DNA from 4 places in the Oceanobacillus longus genome. Region 4 is predicted to be linked to each of the others. Evidence: riboswitches for the same ligand, from Rfam matches in the RefSeq annotation. Region 4 holds a riboswitch; each other region holds the start of a gene.
What was found. Region 4 has a riboswitch for S-adenosylmethionine ahead of ACFOUV_RS06030 (iron-containing alcohol dehydrogenase family protein). Riboswitches for the same ligand answer to the same signal wherever they lie in the genome.

Region 1 (3,678 bases), on a different contig from region 4:
AAATCAGATCTGAATACGACTACTACAGTAGCAATGATAAATATCAACTGAATTAGTGTAAACAGATAATTATTTTTATCTTTTAGATATTTCCATTCCATATAAGCCCGTATTAATTCTTGTACTGCCATAATGACCATACCAACTACGAATAAATACCAGGAAGTTTCCATACCAAAATTCGAAGAGTCAGCAATCAGGTAAAACATAGCAATCAAATAAGCGATAACAGAAATTACTCGTATTCTTTTATCATACTTTTTATGTGTATCATTAACATAATGATTAGAGAACCATTTCTGACGTTCAACATTCAATAATTTCCTCATGATCCAATTAAAAATGAAAAGGATTAGTGAAAGAGTCCCTGTTAGGATAACTATTTTCAATATTAAATGATCGCCATTATCATAATAATACATACCCTACCCTCCCTTACTTCTATACTACCAAACTTTATTCGAATAAATAACTACTGTTTTGGCGAATGTTTACTTGCCAAAAAGCCACACAGCCTTTACAGGGTTGTGTGGCTTTCTATCATACGTTTTATTTCGTCATTGCTACTAATTCATCAATTTTGTCTGTTTTCTCCCATGGGAATAAGATATCAGTTCTGCCAAAATGTCCATAAGCAGCAGTTTCTTTGTATATTGGTTTACGCAAGTCAAGCATACGGATAATTCCTGCTGGTCGCAAATCGAATAATTTACGGACTGCATCTACAAGAACTTCCTCGCTAACCTTTCCTGTACCAAATGTGTTAATTGCAATGGACACAGGTTCTGCTACACCGATCGCGTACGCCAATTGAACTTCACATGACTTTGCAAGGCCAGCAGCTACAATATTTTTAGCAACATAACGTGCAGCATATGCAGCAGAACGGTCTACTTTTGTAGCGTCTTTCCCACTGAATGCTCCCCCACCATGGCGTGCATACCCGCCATATGTGTCAACAATAATCTTACGGCCCGTTAAGCCGACATCTCCTTGTGGTCCACCGATAACGAAGCGGCCAGTCGGATTAATAAAGTACTTCGTAGATTCATCAAGTAAGGCAGCAGGAACAACTTCACGAATAACATGTTCTATCATATCTTTTTCAATTTGTTCCGTAGTTGTATCCTGGTGATGTTGTGTAGAAATAACAATTGTATCAACTCGAACCGGTTGATCATTTTCATCATACTCTATAGTTACCTGTGTTTTTCCATCTGGACGTAAATAATCCAATACATTTTCTTTTCGGACATCTGCCAAACGTTTGGATAGTTTATGTGCCAGTGAAATAGGTAAAGGCATGTATTCTTCTGTTTCGTCACAGGCAAAACCGAACATTAATCCTTGGTCTCCTGCACCAATTGCATCAATCTCATCTTCACTCATTTTTCCTTGACGTGCTTCCAGTGCAGTATCAACTCCACCAGCAATATCCGCAGATTGTTCATCAATTGCAGTAAGTACGGCACATGTTTCATAGTCAAAGCCATATTTTGCACGTGTATAGCCAATTCCTTTGACTGTTTCTCGAACAATCGCTGGAATATCTACATAGGTGCTTGTGGAAATTTCACCTGCTACTAATACGAGACCAGTTGTAACAGTAGTTTCACATGCTACCCTTGCATTTGGATCTTTCTTTAAAATTTCATCCAGAACTGCATCGGATATTTGGTCTGCCATTTTATCCGGATGTCCCTCTGTTACGGATTCTGATGTAAATAAACGACGATTTGCAGCCATATGGCTAAACTCTCCTTTGTTATGTGTTACGGAACTCGATATCAATTTTCTCTTCTATATTATTCAAAGTACCTTCAAAAGGTAAAACAATTTTTATATGACCAGTTAAATATGTTTTCATTAAAAATAATTTTACTATCCTTAAAAACAAAAAAAGCCTTTCCTACAATGCATGAGGAAAGGGACTACAAGCTGGCCTTTCGCTCTTATTGTTCAAGGAAAAATCCTTGCATCAGGTTAGCACCTTTTCACCGTAGTGATGGTTGCTGGGCTTCATCGGGTCTGTCCCTCCACCAACTCTGAATAAGAGAGTATCCGTTCAAAATTAGATTACCGAAACAATGGTAAACTGTCAACTGTTTTAACGATGTAAGCGGAATCACATAAATTTCATAAATTCTTATTTAATTAGTATGGACTATTAATTTAAATGTGTTATACTAATAACCATATTAAGATAAATAATCTGAAAAGTTATTTCATTATAACATACAAAACCTTTAAAAAGGCAGGAGAATTCAATATGAAAACTGTGGAAAAGTCATTACTAAAAGAGCTTTACACCCATCAAAATATTCACCAAAACTTATCGGTGTCACAATTAGTTGAGAAGATCTTAAGCCGTAATGAAGGAAGTTTGACTTCAACTGGTGCAGTTTGTGCTTCAACTGGAACATATACTGGCCGTTCACCAAAGGATAAATTTATTGTGAACGATGAAGTTTCTAAGGATTTTATTGACTGGGGAAAAGTAAACCAACCTATTCGTGAAGAAGTATTTGATCTTTTGTACAGAAAAGTGATTGACTATTTAAATGGGAAAGAGGAAATTTATCAGTTTAAAGGTTTTGCAGGAGCCGATGAGAAATACCGTTTACCGATTCAGGTAATCAGTGAATACGCATGGCACAATCTATTTTCAAGACAGTTATTTATACCACCGACAGAAGAAGAACTAGATAATCATCAAGCTGATTTTACTGTTGTTTCTGCTCCTGACTTTAAAGCAGATCCAGCGATAGATGGTACGAATTCAGAAGCTTTCATATTGATTTCCTTCAAGAAACGCATCGTATTAATTGGGGGTACGGAATATGCGGGAGAAATCAAAAAATCAATCTTCTCTATCATGAACTACTTACTCCCACAACGTAATGTGCTATCCATGCATTGTTCTGCAAATGTCGGTGCTGAAGGTGATGTCGCATTATTCTTCGGTCTATCCGGTACTGGAAAAACAACATTGTCGGCAGATCCTTATCGTCGTTTAATTGGTGATGATGAACATGGTTGGAGTCCAAATGGCGTGTTTAATATTGAAGGCGGCTGTTATGCAAAATGTATCAATCTCTCTGAAGAAAAGGAACCGCAAATTTTTAATGCCATTCGCTATGGTTCTGTACTTGAAAACGTGATTTTGGATTCGGAATCACGTATTCCAGATTATGATGATATATCTCTAACTGAAAATACGCGCGCAGCATACCCGCTTGAAAATATTGATAATATCGTTATACCAAGTGTTGCAGGGCATCCGAATACAATCATTTTCCTGACAGCCGATGCTTCGGGTACATTGCCACCGATTAGCAGATTAACGAAGGAACAGGCGATGTATCATTTTCTTAGTGGTTACACGAGCAAACTAGCTGGTACCGAACGTGGCGTAACAGAACCGCAGGCCACATTCTCTGCTTGCTTCGGCTCTCCATTCCTCCCTTTAGCTCCATCAAAATACGCAGAAATGCTTGGGGAAAAGATCGATATGTATGAATCCAGCGTCTTTTTGGTTAACACTGGTTGGACTGGTGGCTCTTATGGTAAAGGAAATCGTATGAAGCTTTCCTACACTCGTGCAATGATCCATTCTGCATTGGAAGGTGAATTGAACTCTGTTGAAACAGTAACCGATGGCATCTTTGGATTAGAAAT
Region 2 (3,678 bases), on a different contig from region 4:
ATCAATATGGAGCCAATATAGGAATGGTATTATTATACGGATTTATTATTGCGATTCCGACTATTCTTATTGCGGGTCCGTTATTTACGAAATATGCAAGAAAAATGGTCCCTGCAGCTTTTGAGAAAGCCGGTGAGGGAAGCATTGCGAAACTTGGTGATGCGAAACAATATAAATTGGAAGATACGCCGAGTTTTGCTATAAGTGCATTTACAGCATTATTCCCAGTTATTTTGATGGGTCTTTCAACGATCTTCACCCTTATAAAGGATACTGTCGGAATGGATGACAATTTATTCTTTGATATTATTGCGACTTTAGGAACTCCTTCCATGGTAATGCTGCTTTCTGTATTACTTTCTATTTATACGATGGGTATTGCCCGTAAGATTCCAATGACAGATCTTATGGAATCAGCGGAGAGCTCAGTAAAAGCTATTGGTATGCTATTACTAATTCTTGGTGTAAGTGGCTCACTGAAAGAAGTTTTGATGGATGGTGGAGTAGGCGATTATGTCGCTGAAGTTTTTGAAGGAAGTACCATTTCACCATTACTGCTTGCTTGGTTAATTGCAGCTATTATAAGACTAGCACAAGGATCAGCAACAGTATCAGCATTAACGACAGCAGGGTTGGTTCTACCAATGGTGGCTGATTCAGATGTTAACCTAGCATTAATGGTATTGGCTACAGGTGCTGGTAGTATTATAGCTTCTCATGTTAATGATACAGGTTTTTGGATTGTTAAAGAATCATTTGGTTTGTCGATGAAGGAAACATTTGCCACATGGACCGTCTTAGAAACGATTATCTCTGTTAGTGGTCTTGCATTTGTACTACTTTTAAGCTTGTTTGTATAGTAACTTTGTAACCGAACAGTGCCTGTCACTGCTCGGTTTTTTGATTGTTTAGGAAATTATAAAATTGTATGTTGTAGATAACGTAAATACACAGAAACAGCCACGTCCAGCTCCAGCGCCCAATGACTATTGGACTTCCCTCACCTCCGTAAGATAAGTCAACATCGGTTCGCATACGCTCACCGTGTTTCCCTCACCTCCGTAAGATAAGTCAACATCGGTTCGCATACGCTCACCGTGTTTCCCTTATCTCCTACGGCTCAGTCCAGTCCATACGTCGCTAACCGGGCGCTTACGCTTTTGTTCTTATGGAATCACAAAAGAAATGAAACAGAAAATAAAATAAGTATTGACGCAATTAGAATTATACGGTAATTTAAATAGATAGAATTGATAATCGAATAGTAAAAATCTCTTATCAAGAGTAGCTGAGGGACTGGCCCGTTGAAGCTCGGCAACCTTTATGCGTTACAGCATAGTAAGGTGCTAAATCCTGCAAAACGTAATGTTTTGAAAGATGAGAGAGGATCCCTGTAGAATTTTACAAGCCTCTCTTTCTTATAAGAGAGGCTTTTCTATTATCAGTGACTTACAACAAGGGGGAAATGCAATGAAGAAGTTAGGATTTATCTTATCGATTATTTTACTAGTTGGCGTACTTGCTGCTTGTGGAGATGATACATCTGACAGCTCTACAATAAGTGAAGATAAATTAGTTGTCGGCGTAACTGCTGGTCCACACGAGCAAATCGTAGAAGTCGCTGCTGAAGTTGCTGCTGAAAACGGACTGGATGTTGAAGTGAAGGTGTTTTCCGATTATGTGCTACCGAACTCCGCATTATCAGAAGGGGATTTGGATACGAATAGTTATCAACATGGACCTTTCTTAGATCAATTTAATGAAGATCATGAGACAGATTTAGTCCCTGTTGGTAAAACCATTCTAAATCCTATGGGTGTTTATTCGGAAACCTATGAAAGCATCGAGGATCTTCCGGATGGTGCAAAATTTGGATTACCAAATGACCCAACAAACGGTGGACGCGCACTATTTATATTAGAAGAAGCTGGGATAATTACATTAGAAGAAGGCAAAGAAGAAACAGCTTCGATTTATGATATTGTAGATAATCCGAAAAACCTGGAGTTTATCGAATTAGATGCTGCGCAAATTCCAAATCAACTAAGCGAGGTTGATGCAGCTGCAATTAATACAAATTTCGCTTTAGGGGCGGGAATAAATCCAAAAGAGAATTCTATTCTATTGGAATCAACCAACTCACCATATGTTAACTTTATTGTTGTACGTGCAGAAAATGAAAATGATCCAGTGATTGAAAAATTCGTAAATGCGTATCAATCCGATAAAGTGAAAGCATTTATCGAAGAAGAATTTCAAGGTTCAGTACTTGCAAGTTGGGATGAATAAGGATAAATAAGAAAAGAAGAATGTTGCGTATTTGGAGCAGCATTCTTTTTCGAAAGGGATTCAATCGCTCGAAAACCGACTTGCAGCACGATTGAAAAAGATTAAATTGGAGGGATTACGCATGTCACATGAACTTTATATTGAAAAGGATGGCGCGATTGCAACGATAATCATTAACCGTCCACAAAAAAAGAATTGCTTCAACCTTGCCATGTTTCAAAGGCTCGAAGAATTACTTGATGATCTGAAACAGGATGAGACAATCAAACTCTTAATTGTCCGTGGGGTGGATGAAACAGCCTTTTCCGCTGGCGCTGATATTAGTGAGTTTCTCGAAGTCCGCCTGCATGCGAAGAAAGCAAAAGCATATAATGATTTCGCACTTGGAGCCATTGAAAAACTATATCGGTTTCCGAGGCCGACGATTGCCCTTATCCAAACACTGGCAATCGGTGGTGGTCTGGAGCTTGCGAACGCATGTGATTTCCGGTTTGCAACGTCAGGCAGTAAGGTTGGCATAACCTCTGCGAACATCGGCATCGTATATAACTTAGCAAGTACAAAGCGTTTATACAATTTAATTGGCCCATCTAAAACAAAGGAATTGCTTTATACAGCAGAACTCCTCACAGCAGAAGAAGCGCAAGCCATTGGTTTAATCGACTACATATATTCTCAAGAGGAAATCGAAGGCAAAGTACTAGCATTTGCCAATCGGATTCTTAGCAAATCACCGGTTGCAAATTCTGGCATTAAGCAAGTAATCCAAGCAATTACCGATGGAGAAAACACAGAGTCCGACGCTATTTCAGATCTTATTCTTGAATCCTATAGCTCCGATGATTATACAGAAGGAATCCAAGCCTTCCTTGAAAAAAGAAAGCCAAATTTTCTATAAAGGTGATTCATGAGGACTCTTTTTTCCAAAATATCCTATCCTCCTCTTGATCACGCATTTATGAAAACTAGACAACAAGAAAATAATCATAAAGGAGTACATCAAAATGGAACAAGCATTAAAAGGCATGAAGGTAATTGATTTATCACAAGTTTTAGCAGGACCTTATTGTACGATGGTATTAGGTGATATGGGCGCAGATGTCATTAAAGTAGAGAAATATCCAAAAGGCGATGATACCCGGACAATGGGGCCCTATATTCATGAAGAAAGCTATATGTACATGATGGTCAATCGGAATAAAAGAGGAATGTGTTTAAACTTAAAAACAGAAGAAGGGCTAAATGTTTTCTATGAGCTTATCAAGGACGCTGATGTTATTGTTGAAAACTATCGACCCGGCGTAACGAAGAAGCTTGGCATTGATTATGACCATTTAAAAGTAATCAATCCAAACCTGATCTATTGCTCCATCTCTGGTTACGGGCAAA
Region 3 (3,678 bases), on a different contig from region 4:
AGTAATCTCCGTAGTCTCTTCTGTTCCTTCTTCAGTAGTTCCATTATCGCTTCCGGTGTCAGAATCTCCTCCACCACACGCAACCAATAGTAGTACAAATGCTAATGATAATAATGCTAGAATTTTTTTCATCTTTTTCTCTCCTTCTATGTTGTTATATATTTGAAATGGGCATCTGCCTATATACAAATCAATTATCTTTTATCCACTTTATTAGTAATAAAGTCCCCAATAAATTGGAAAATAAATACGATAATAACAATTATAATTGTACAAAGAAATACAACATCAAAGTCTCTTCGCTGGAATCCAAAGTAATAGGCGTAATTTCCAAGTCCACCGGCGCCAATGACACCTGCCATTGCAGTATAGCCAATTAAAGCAATTGCTGTAACCGTAAGTCCTGAGATAAGGGCAGGCATGGATTCTGGTATAAGTACGCGTAAGATAATGGTGCTTGTCTTTGCTCCCATTGATTTTGCCGCCTCGACAACACCTTTATCCACTTCTTTGAGAGCAATCTCAACGAGTCTCCCATAAAATGGTGCCGAACCGATAATTAGGGCGGGCAATGCTGCATTTGGTCCGCGTATAGTTCCAATCAAAAAATCAGTAAAAGGAAATAACAATAAAATCAATATAATAAAAGGAATCGCCCGAAATATATTCACAAAGGCTGCTACGATTAAATTAACAACATTATTTTGCCAAATTCCATCTTTCGTTGTCAGATAGAGAAGTAGCCCTAAGATGAGACCTAAAATACATGTCCCAATCAATGCCAGAATTGTCATATAGAATGTTTCATAGGTAGCTACCCAAAAATCTTCTATATCGATATTCGGAAATAAATTAGTTAGCATCTCGGATAACCTCCACTTCTACTGAGGTTTCTTCCTGGATAAAGCTTACTGCCATATCAATTTCCTCAATTTCACCTTTCGCCTGGACAAATAATGTACCATATCCGCCAGCCTGGGTTTGTGTTATTTTCCCCTGCAATATATTCAAATCGATATCAAACTTTTTCGCCAATTCACTGATGAGGGCTTGATTTGTAGTTTCACCAAGAAAATGCAAGCGTAGAATTTTTCCCTCGTTACTATACGTATTGATCATATTCGATATATCATCATCTTCACTACTGGATCCCATAATTTGTTCCACAAACTTCTTTGTAACGGGCATTTTCGGATGCGTGAATACATCTAGGACTTGCCCTTGTTCCACGACTTTCCCTTGCTCCATGACAGCAACCTGATTACAGATTTTACGAATAACATGCATTTCGTGAGTGATCAGAATAATTGTCAAACCAAGCTTCTCATTTATATCCATCAATAAGTTCAATATGGAGTTGGTCGTTTCGGGATCTAATGCAGATGTTGCTTCATCACATAGCAATACTTTCGGATTGTTTGCAAGTGCACGCGCAATACCAACACGTTGTTTCTGTCCACCACTTAACTGGGATGGATATGCCTTTTCACGTCCACTAAGTCCGACGAGATCAATCAGCTCTTGTACTCGCAAAGAACGTTCCGCTTTGGATGCGCCTGCTATTTCCAATGGAAAGGCAATATTATCTTCGACTGTTTTTGACCAAAGCAGATTAAAGTGTTGGAAAATCATACCTATTTCCTGGCGTGCAAGCCGTAGCTGCTTCGTATTCAAAGCCGTAATCTCCTGGTTGTCGATGATAACTTTACCTGCAGTTGGTTCTTCCAGTCGGTTTAGCAGGCGTACGAACGTACTTTTACCAGCACCACTATATCCGATTACGCCATAAATTTCGCCTTCTTTTATATTAAGGGTCAAATCGTCAACAGCTGTTATATTTTTCTTATTTAGAGCAAAGATTTTACTTAAACCCTCAATTGAAATCACTATTTATCCTCCTAATGATTCACATTCAATCAACAAAAAACGTCTATCTGCTCGAGAACAGAAAGACGTAATAGATTACATAAAGTCTCACGTTCTCTCATCTGTCAAAGTGCTACTTTGCAGGAATTGGCACCTTTCAAATTTAAATTTGAAGGTTGCCGCGGGTTCAAAGGGCCAGTCCCTCCACCGCTCAAGATAAGAGATAGAAAATATTAAGTTTTGAATCAGTGAGACTATAGTAGCACGGTGAAATATTCATGTCAATATTAAATTTTTGTATCTTTCTGTTATCCTTAGCTTTTCGCAAACAACTCAGGCTTATACTTTATTAAATAACTATAGATATTGCCTGTTGATTGGAAGGCATAGATTTTCTCCTTTATTTGGCTGTCTTCCTTAATTAACAGGCATGGGACACTTTCTATTTTATTCTCAATCATAAATTCGGGGTTCAAAGACGCATTCATTTCAAAAAATATTTTTTCCTGATGAACCGCTTCAATTTTTTCAAGCATTGCACGTGCAACACTGCATGTTCCACAAAATGGAGTATAAATATAGAGCAACATTCGTTCTTGTTTAAGCGTTTCTTCTGTAATAGTTTGCACCTTTTACCACCTTATACCTTTGCATTAAAATAAAAATATGGGATGGACAGAAAAATGTTTGCTGAGTAAAGCACTCGCAAGAATCTTCTCAGGTGTGGCAGCTACTTCGCGGTATTCACTGCTAACATAAATGTGTTCCGCATGTGGCAGTTCGCGAGCAAGTTGTTTCCGTAATTTTATCCCCGATTTATCCTCATCTACCAGTATAAAAACATCCTTCTCATCCAGTTCATATGTTTCCAGTAATTCATCAAATTTCTCCACACCAAGTGTACCATTCGTACAAATAATCGTAACATTGTCGTTGATGATCTTTGCAATCTGCCGTTTGTCTGTCAGCCCTTCGACAATAATTACTTTCTCTGGTTCAGTAGTTATCATCACATAGCACTCCTTATGCAAGCAAGAAAGATGCTTATTTACATACATTATATGATAAAACGAAGGCTGACTATACACAATTGTGTGCTTTAGTCAGCCTAAGGAGCATTATTCTTCTGTTAATTCTTTGTATTGATCAGGTGAAAGTAGTTCATCAAGCTCAGATTCATTAGACAGTTCCACTACAACCATCCATGCTTTCTCGTATGGTGATTCATTTACGAACTCTGGGCTGTCATCCAACTCTTCATTTACTTCAACTACTTTGCCACTTATTGGAGCATACAATTCAGAAACTGTCTTAACAGATTCAACACTACCAAAAGGCTCATCAACGGTTAGCTCGTCACCAACTTCAGGTAATTCCACAAAAACGATATCGCCAAGTTCGTCCTGAGCAAATGCCGTAATACCGATTCGTACATTTCCATTCTCTTTTTTAATCCATTCGTGTTCTTTTGAATACAATAATTCCTCTGGTAAGCTCATTCTTATCCCTCCAATAATTAATTCCAATCTAACTATACAATTTAATGTTCTCTTTTTCTAGTCCCTGTAATACTTATTTCCAAGTTTCCTGGAATGTTTCTTCTTTGAAACCGACTGTAACAATCTCGCCATCTGTTACAATGGGCCGCTTAATCAGCATTCCATCAGATGCCAATATTTCCGCCATTTCTTCTGTGCTTGCATCCTTGATTTTATCTTTGATATTTAACTCACGATACTTCTTCCCACTCGTATTAAAAAATTTCTTTGCCGGAAGATCACTTTTCTCCATTAGATTCATTAGTTCTTCTTT
Region 4 (3,678 bases):
TACCTTGGCTGTTACTCTCTGTGGAGATGCGGCAGACCGTTGTCCAATGACGCCTCCTCAAGTGAAACGAGAACATTGGGGATTTGATGATCCGGCAAAAGCAGAGGGAACGGAAGAAGAAGTTTGGAAAGTTTTCCAACGCGTACGCGATGAAATAGGAGATCGAATTAAACTTTTTGCAGAGACAGGCAAGTAATTCTTTAATGCTCAACATGAATAAAACACCTCACTTCGACAAAACTAGGGATAGTAAGGTAGGAGGAGGCATTCGTAAATGAGCAATAAAGAGAAGAAGCACGACAACCAGTTTAAAGAAAATGAAAACTCCGGTGAGCAACGTAATGGCCGAAAAAGTCAGTATAAAAACCATAACTCTGAGAATGGCGAAGCACCGAATGAGTATATTACAGATAAAAAATGAAAAAAGTGTGGATCATAGTAGATCCGCACTTTTTTCATTTTCATGATTCAATTGGTATTTATGCTTTTATTCTTACCATCCAGGTACGACGGAACCTTCGAAGTTTTCGTCAATAAACTGCTTTACTTCATCACTTTGGTAGAGATCGATAAATTGCTGAACAACTTCATCATCTTTACTTTCTTCGCGGACAGCAATCAAGTTTACAAATTGAGAATCCTGTTCGATAAAGATAGAGTCTTCTCCTGGAACAAGTCCTGCTTCGAGTGCAAAGTTTGAATTAATTGCAGCTGCATCAACTTCCCCAAGTTGTCTAGGTATTTGAGCAGGATCAAGTTCAATAAATTCAAAGTTATTTGGATTCTCTGCAATGTCATTGATGCTAGCATTTACACCTAAGCCTTCTTCAATTGTAATTAAACCAGCTTGTTCGAAAAGTAAGAGTGCACGTCCACCATTCGTCGGGTCATTTGGAAGTCCAATACTTGCACCATCTTCCAATTCTTTAAGGTCTGTTACTTTTTCTGAATACATTCCCATTGGAAAAGTTACTGTATCGGCTACTTTAATTAGTTCTAGACCACGTTCTTCGTTCATATGATCAAAAAATGGTTCTGTCTGGAAGCTATTCATATCAATTTCACCTTCAGATAATGCTACATTCGGCATAACATAGTCACTGAATACAACAGGTTCAATGGTTATTCCATCTTCTGAAGCTAGTTCTGCAACTTTCTCAAGTATCTCTTCATGCGGTCCTGCGGTTACACCAACAGTTAGTTTATCATCCTCTAGCAGGCCCTCTGCTTCATCCGACCCACCACATGCTGCCAATAATCCTATAAGTAAAACAACAAATCCTAAAAATAGTCCCTTTTTCATCATTATCCCTCTTTCTGTTAATATGCTTTTTGATAGGTTAGCTTTTCTACGGTATGGAATGCTGCTAAGACAGTATCTTCTGTAATTTCAATGTCCATGAAATGAATGGATTCCTCTGGCAGTAATACTTTTTTGGTAATTCGTTTTAAAAGTTCTTTGTCTTCAGCATCGATGGTTAAACTTTTCAAATTTACCGGGAATCCCCATTCATCATAATAATTTAGCAATTTTTTCAAATCATTCTCTTTTCCTTCTAAAGCCAGTTGAATGAGAATTCCATAGGAAACGATTTCACCATGAAGGAAACGTTTCACTTCATCTGCCTCGGTTAATCCATTATGAATGGAATGTGCACCAGCTATTCTCCCAGCCTTGCCGCCAAACCCACCAACCATACCACCTGTCAGAATGATGGTTTCGATAACACGGATCAGTTCGTCGTTTACTTGTTCCTCTTTGACGGAATCTAATGCTGCTTTTCCATCCTTTAAAAGAATATCACGACAAATTTTAGCAGTAAATTGGGAGACTTGCAGCCAAATCGGCAGTTCCACACCTTTATAAAAGGAATTTACAAGAGCATCCGCCTCGTAATACTTAGCTAGTGTGTCGCCGATACCTGCTTTTAAATATTTAAGCGGCGCTTTGGCAATAATCGCTGGTTCAACGAGTACGAGTGTATTTGCTACAGGAAATTCTGTATAATGTGAATGCTTCCCATCTTCATGGTAAAAAACACTCAATGGTGTCCATGCGGCACAGGTCGCTGCAATCGTTGGAATTAATATGGATTTCACACCAGCTCGGGCAGCAGAAGCTTTTGCAATATCGAGTGCAGTGCCACCACCGATTCCAATTACTGCTTCTACATGTTCCTGATCATACTTTTCTGCCAGGTCTTTTGTTTTTTGTATGGTGCAATGCCCCTTGATGAAAGTGATATGATTTGGATCGATCGTGTGAAATTCGTCTGGCAGATAAGACTTTGCTGCCTCCCATGATTTTTCGCCTGTAACAATATGTACCTTTCTAACATTCAGTTCAGAAAGAAGACTGTTCAGTTCGTTTAGAACATGTTCCCCAATTCGATAATGACCCGGTGATCCTTTCACCGTAGCAATTGACATGTGTATCACTCCTTTGATGTTAGGGAAACTAAAAAATGCCACTCGGGTAAGAGAGGCATTTGCGTTTTATAATAGCAGTCCCCTCTTATTTACCAAAATACAGATGTATTTTGCAGGAATTAGCACCTTTATCGGGAAAAAATCCCCAGAAAGGTTGCCGGGTTTCATCGGGCCAGTCCCTCCACCACTCTCAATAAGAGTTATGTTATAAAGTTGTTTCTACATCGTAATATTAATCTTTTTAAAAGTCAATCATTTTTTATGAATAAATGATTTTCCAATAAATTAAATTACGGGAATTGCATTTTTGGCTGTTTTATAGTGGAATAAACAAGACGATGATAAAATAAGCAAAAAATTACAAACTCAACTTTCGCAGAGTGAAATGGATAAATAAGCCTTTGTATAATTAGGAGAACTGGAGCTACACTTCTCAAGTTATCTTTGGATGAACAAGTAGCGCTGAACAGTCTGGATACATCTATATGCTTAATTTCTCTATTTTTATCATCGCATGTTACATAAACTCTGAAGTAACTGCTGGTTTTCTATCAGTATGCAGAAACTTCGGCGACCGCTTTGGGAAATATACTTCGCTTTGTGGATAGGATCTAATAAAGATAAAGGTTACTTCGCAGTTTATCTCAACTCTGCGATGATTAAGAGGCTATAAACAGTACGAAAACAGCCTTGTTTTTATCAAAGTTAGAAAGGATTATTAGAGACATTCTAAATTTAACCCGGCCAACTGTTCGAACTTATTTTATTGGTGTGAACAGTTGAATTACAAATTTAAAAAAGAATTGGGTGTAATCATAAATGATACGGAAATCTAACAAGAAAGAGACGACATTTCAAGTCGCGCAATTCAGTGCAATAGGAGTAATGAATGCCCTCATTGATATCGGTACTTTGAACTTGCTGCTGTTCTTTTGGTATACAGATAATAATGAAATTCTTCTATTATTTAATACAATCGCTTATACGTTAGCTGTAACGAATAGTTATCTCTTCAATGCCAATCTGACATTCAGGAAGAAAGCGAGTAAAAACAAGAAAGAATTAATCTTTTTTTGTATACAGGCAATTGTCAGTCTCGGAATCAGTAATCTTGTGTTTATTGGCGGTGTCGCTTTACTAGGATTTTTCTCCATACCGATTTTTGTACAAAATAACATTGCCAAAGGTGCTGCAATGTTTCTTTCTTCAACGGCGAGCTTTTTCTTTATGCGCTATTTTGTTTTCCGT

Region 1: another riboswitch for S-adenosylmethionine. It lies ahead of metK (methionine adenosyltransferase); the one in region 4 lies ahead of ACFOUV_RS06030 (iron-containing alcohol dehydrogenase family protein).
Region 2: another riboswitch for S-adenosylmethionine. It lies ahead of ACFOUV_RS00900 (MetQ/NlpA family ABC transporter substrate-binding protein); the one in region 4 lies ahead of ACFOUV_RS06030 (iron-containing alcohol dehydrogenase family protein).
Region 3: another riboswitch for S-adenosylmethionine. It lies ahead of ACFOUV_RS08055 (methionine ABC transporter ATP-binding protein); the one in region 4 lies ahead of ACFOUV_RS06030 (iron-containing alcohol dehydrogenase family protein).

What each region holds. Positions count from the first base shown of each region.
Region 1 covers NZ_JBHSAO010000006.1:12,675-16,352, forward strand. The annotation lists gene ACFOUV_RS07720 (DUF4181 domain-containing protein) at 1-422, opposite strand, end outside; gene metK (methionine adenosyltransferase) at 550-1,746, opposite strand; SAM riboswitch class I at 1,950-2,056, opposite strand; gene pckA (phosphoenolpyruvate carboxykinase (ATP)) at 2,270-3,678, shown strand, end outside.
Region 2 covers NZ_JBHSAO010000001.1:190,434-194,111, forward strand. The annotation lists gene ACFOUV_RS00895 (gluconate:H+ symporter) at 1-860, shown strand, start outside; SAM riboswitch class I at 1,273-1,384, shown strand; gene ACFOUV_RS00900 (MetQ/NlpA family ABC transporter substrate-binding protein) at 1,471-2,289, shown strand; gene ACFOUV_RS00905 (enoyl-CoA hydratase/isomerase family protein) at 2,411-3,187, shown strand; gene ACFOUV_RS00910 (CaiB/BaiF CoA transferase family protein) at 3,294-3,678, shown strand, end outside.
Region 3 covers NZ_JBHSAO010000006.1:79,543-83,220, forward strand. The annotation lists gene ACFOUV_RS08045 (MetQ/NlpA family ABC transporter substrate-binding protein) at 1-132, opposite strand, end outside; gene ACFOUV_RS08050 (methionine ABC transporter permease) at 195-863, opposite strand; gene ACFOUV_RS08055 (methionine ABC transporter ATP-binding protein) at 853-1,887, opposite strand; SAM riboswitch class I at 1,982-2,089, opposite strand; gene ACFOUV_RS08060 (thioredoxin family protein) at 2,181-2,495, opposite strand; gene ACFOUV_RS08065 (toprim domain-containing protein) at 2,520-2,876, opposite strand; gene gcvH (glycine cleavage system protein GcvH) at 2,985-3,365, opposite strand; gene ACFOUV_RS08075 (arsenate reductase family protein) at 3,439-3,678, opposite strand, start outside.
Region 4 covers NZ_JBHSAO010000003.1:14,574-18,251, forward strand. The annotation lists gene arsC (arsenate reductase (thioredoxin)) at 1-196, shown strand, start outside; gene ACFOUV_RS06020 (hypothetical protein) at 275-421, shown strand; gene ACFOUV_RS06025 (MetQ/NlpA family ABC transporter substrate-binding protein) at 494-1,303, opposite strand; gene ACFOUV_RS06030 (iron-containing alcohol dehydrogenase family protein) at 1,321-2,430, opposite strand; SAM riboswitch class I at 2,513-2,630, opposite strand; gene ACFOUV_RS06035 (GtrA family protein) at 3,250-3,678, shown strand, end outside.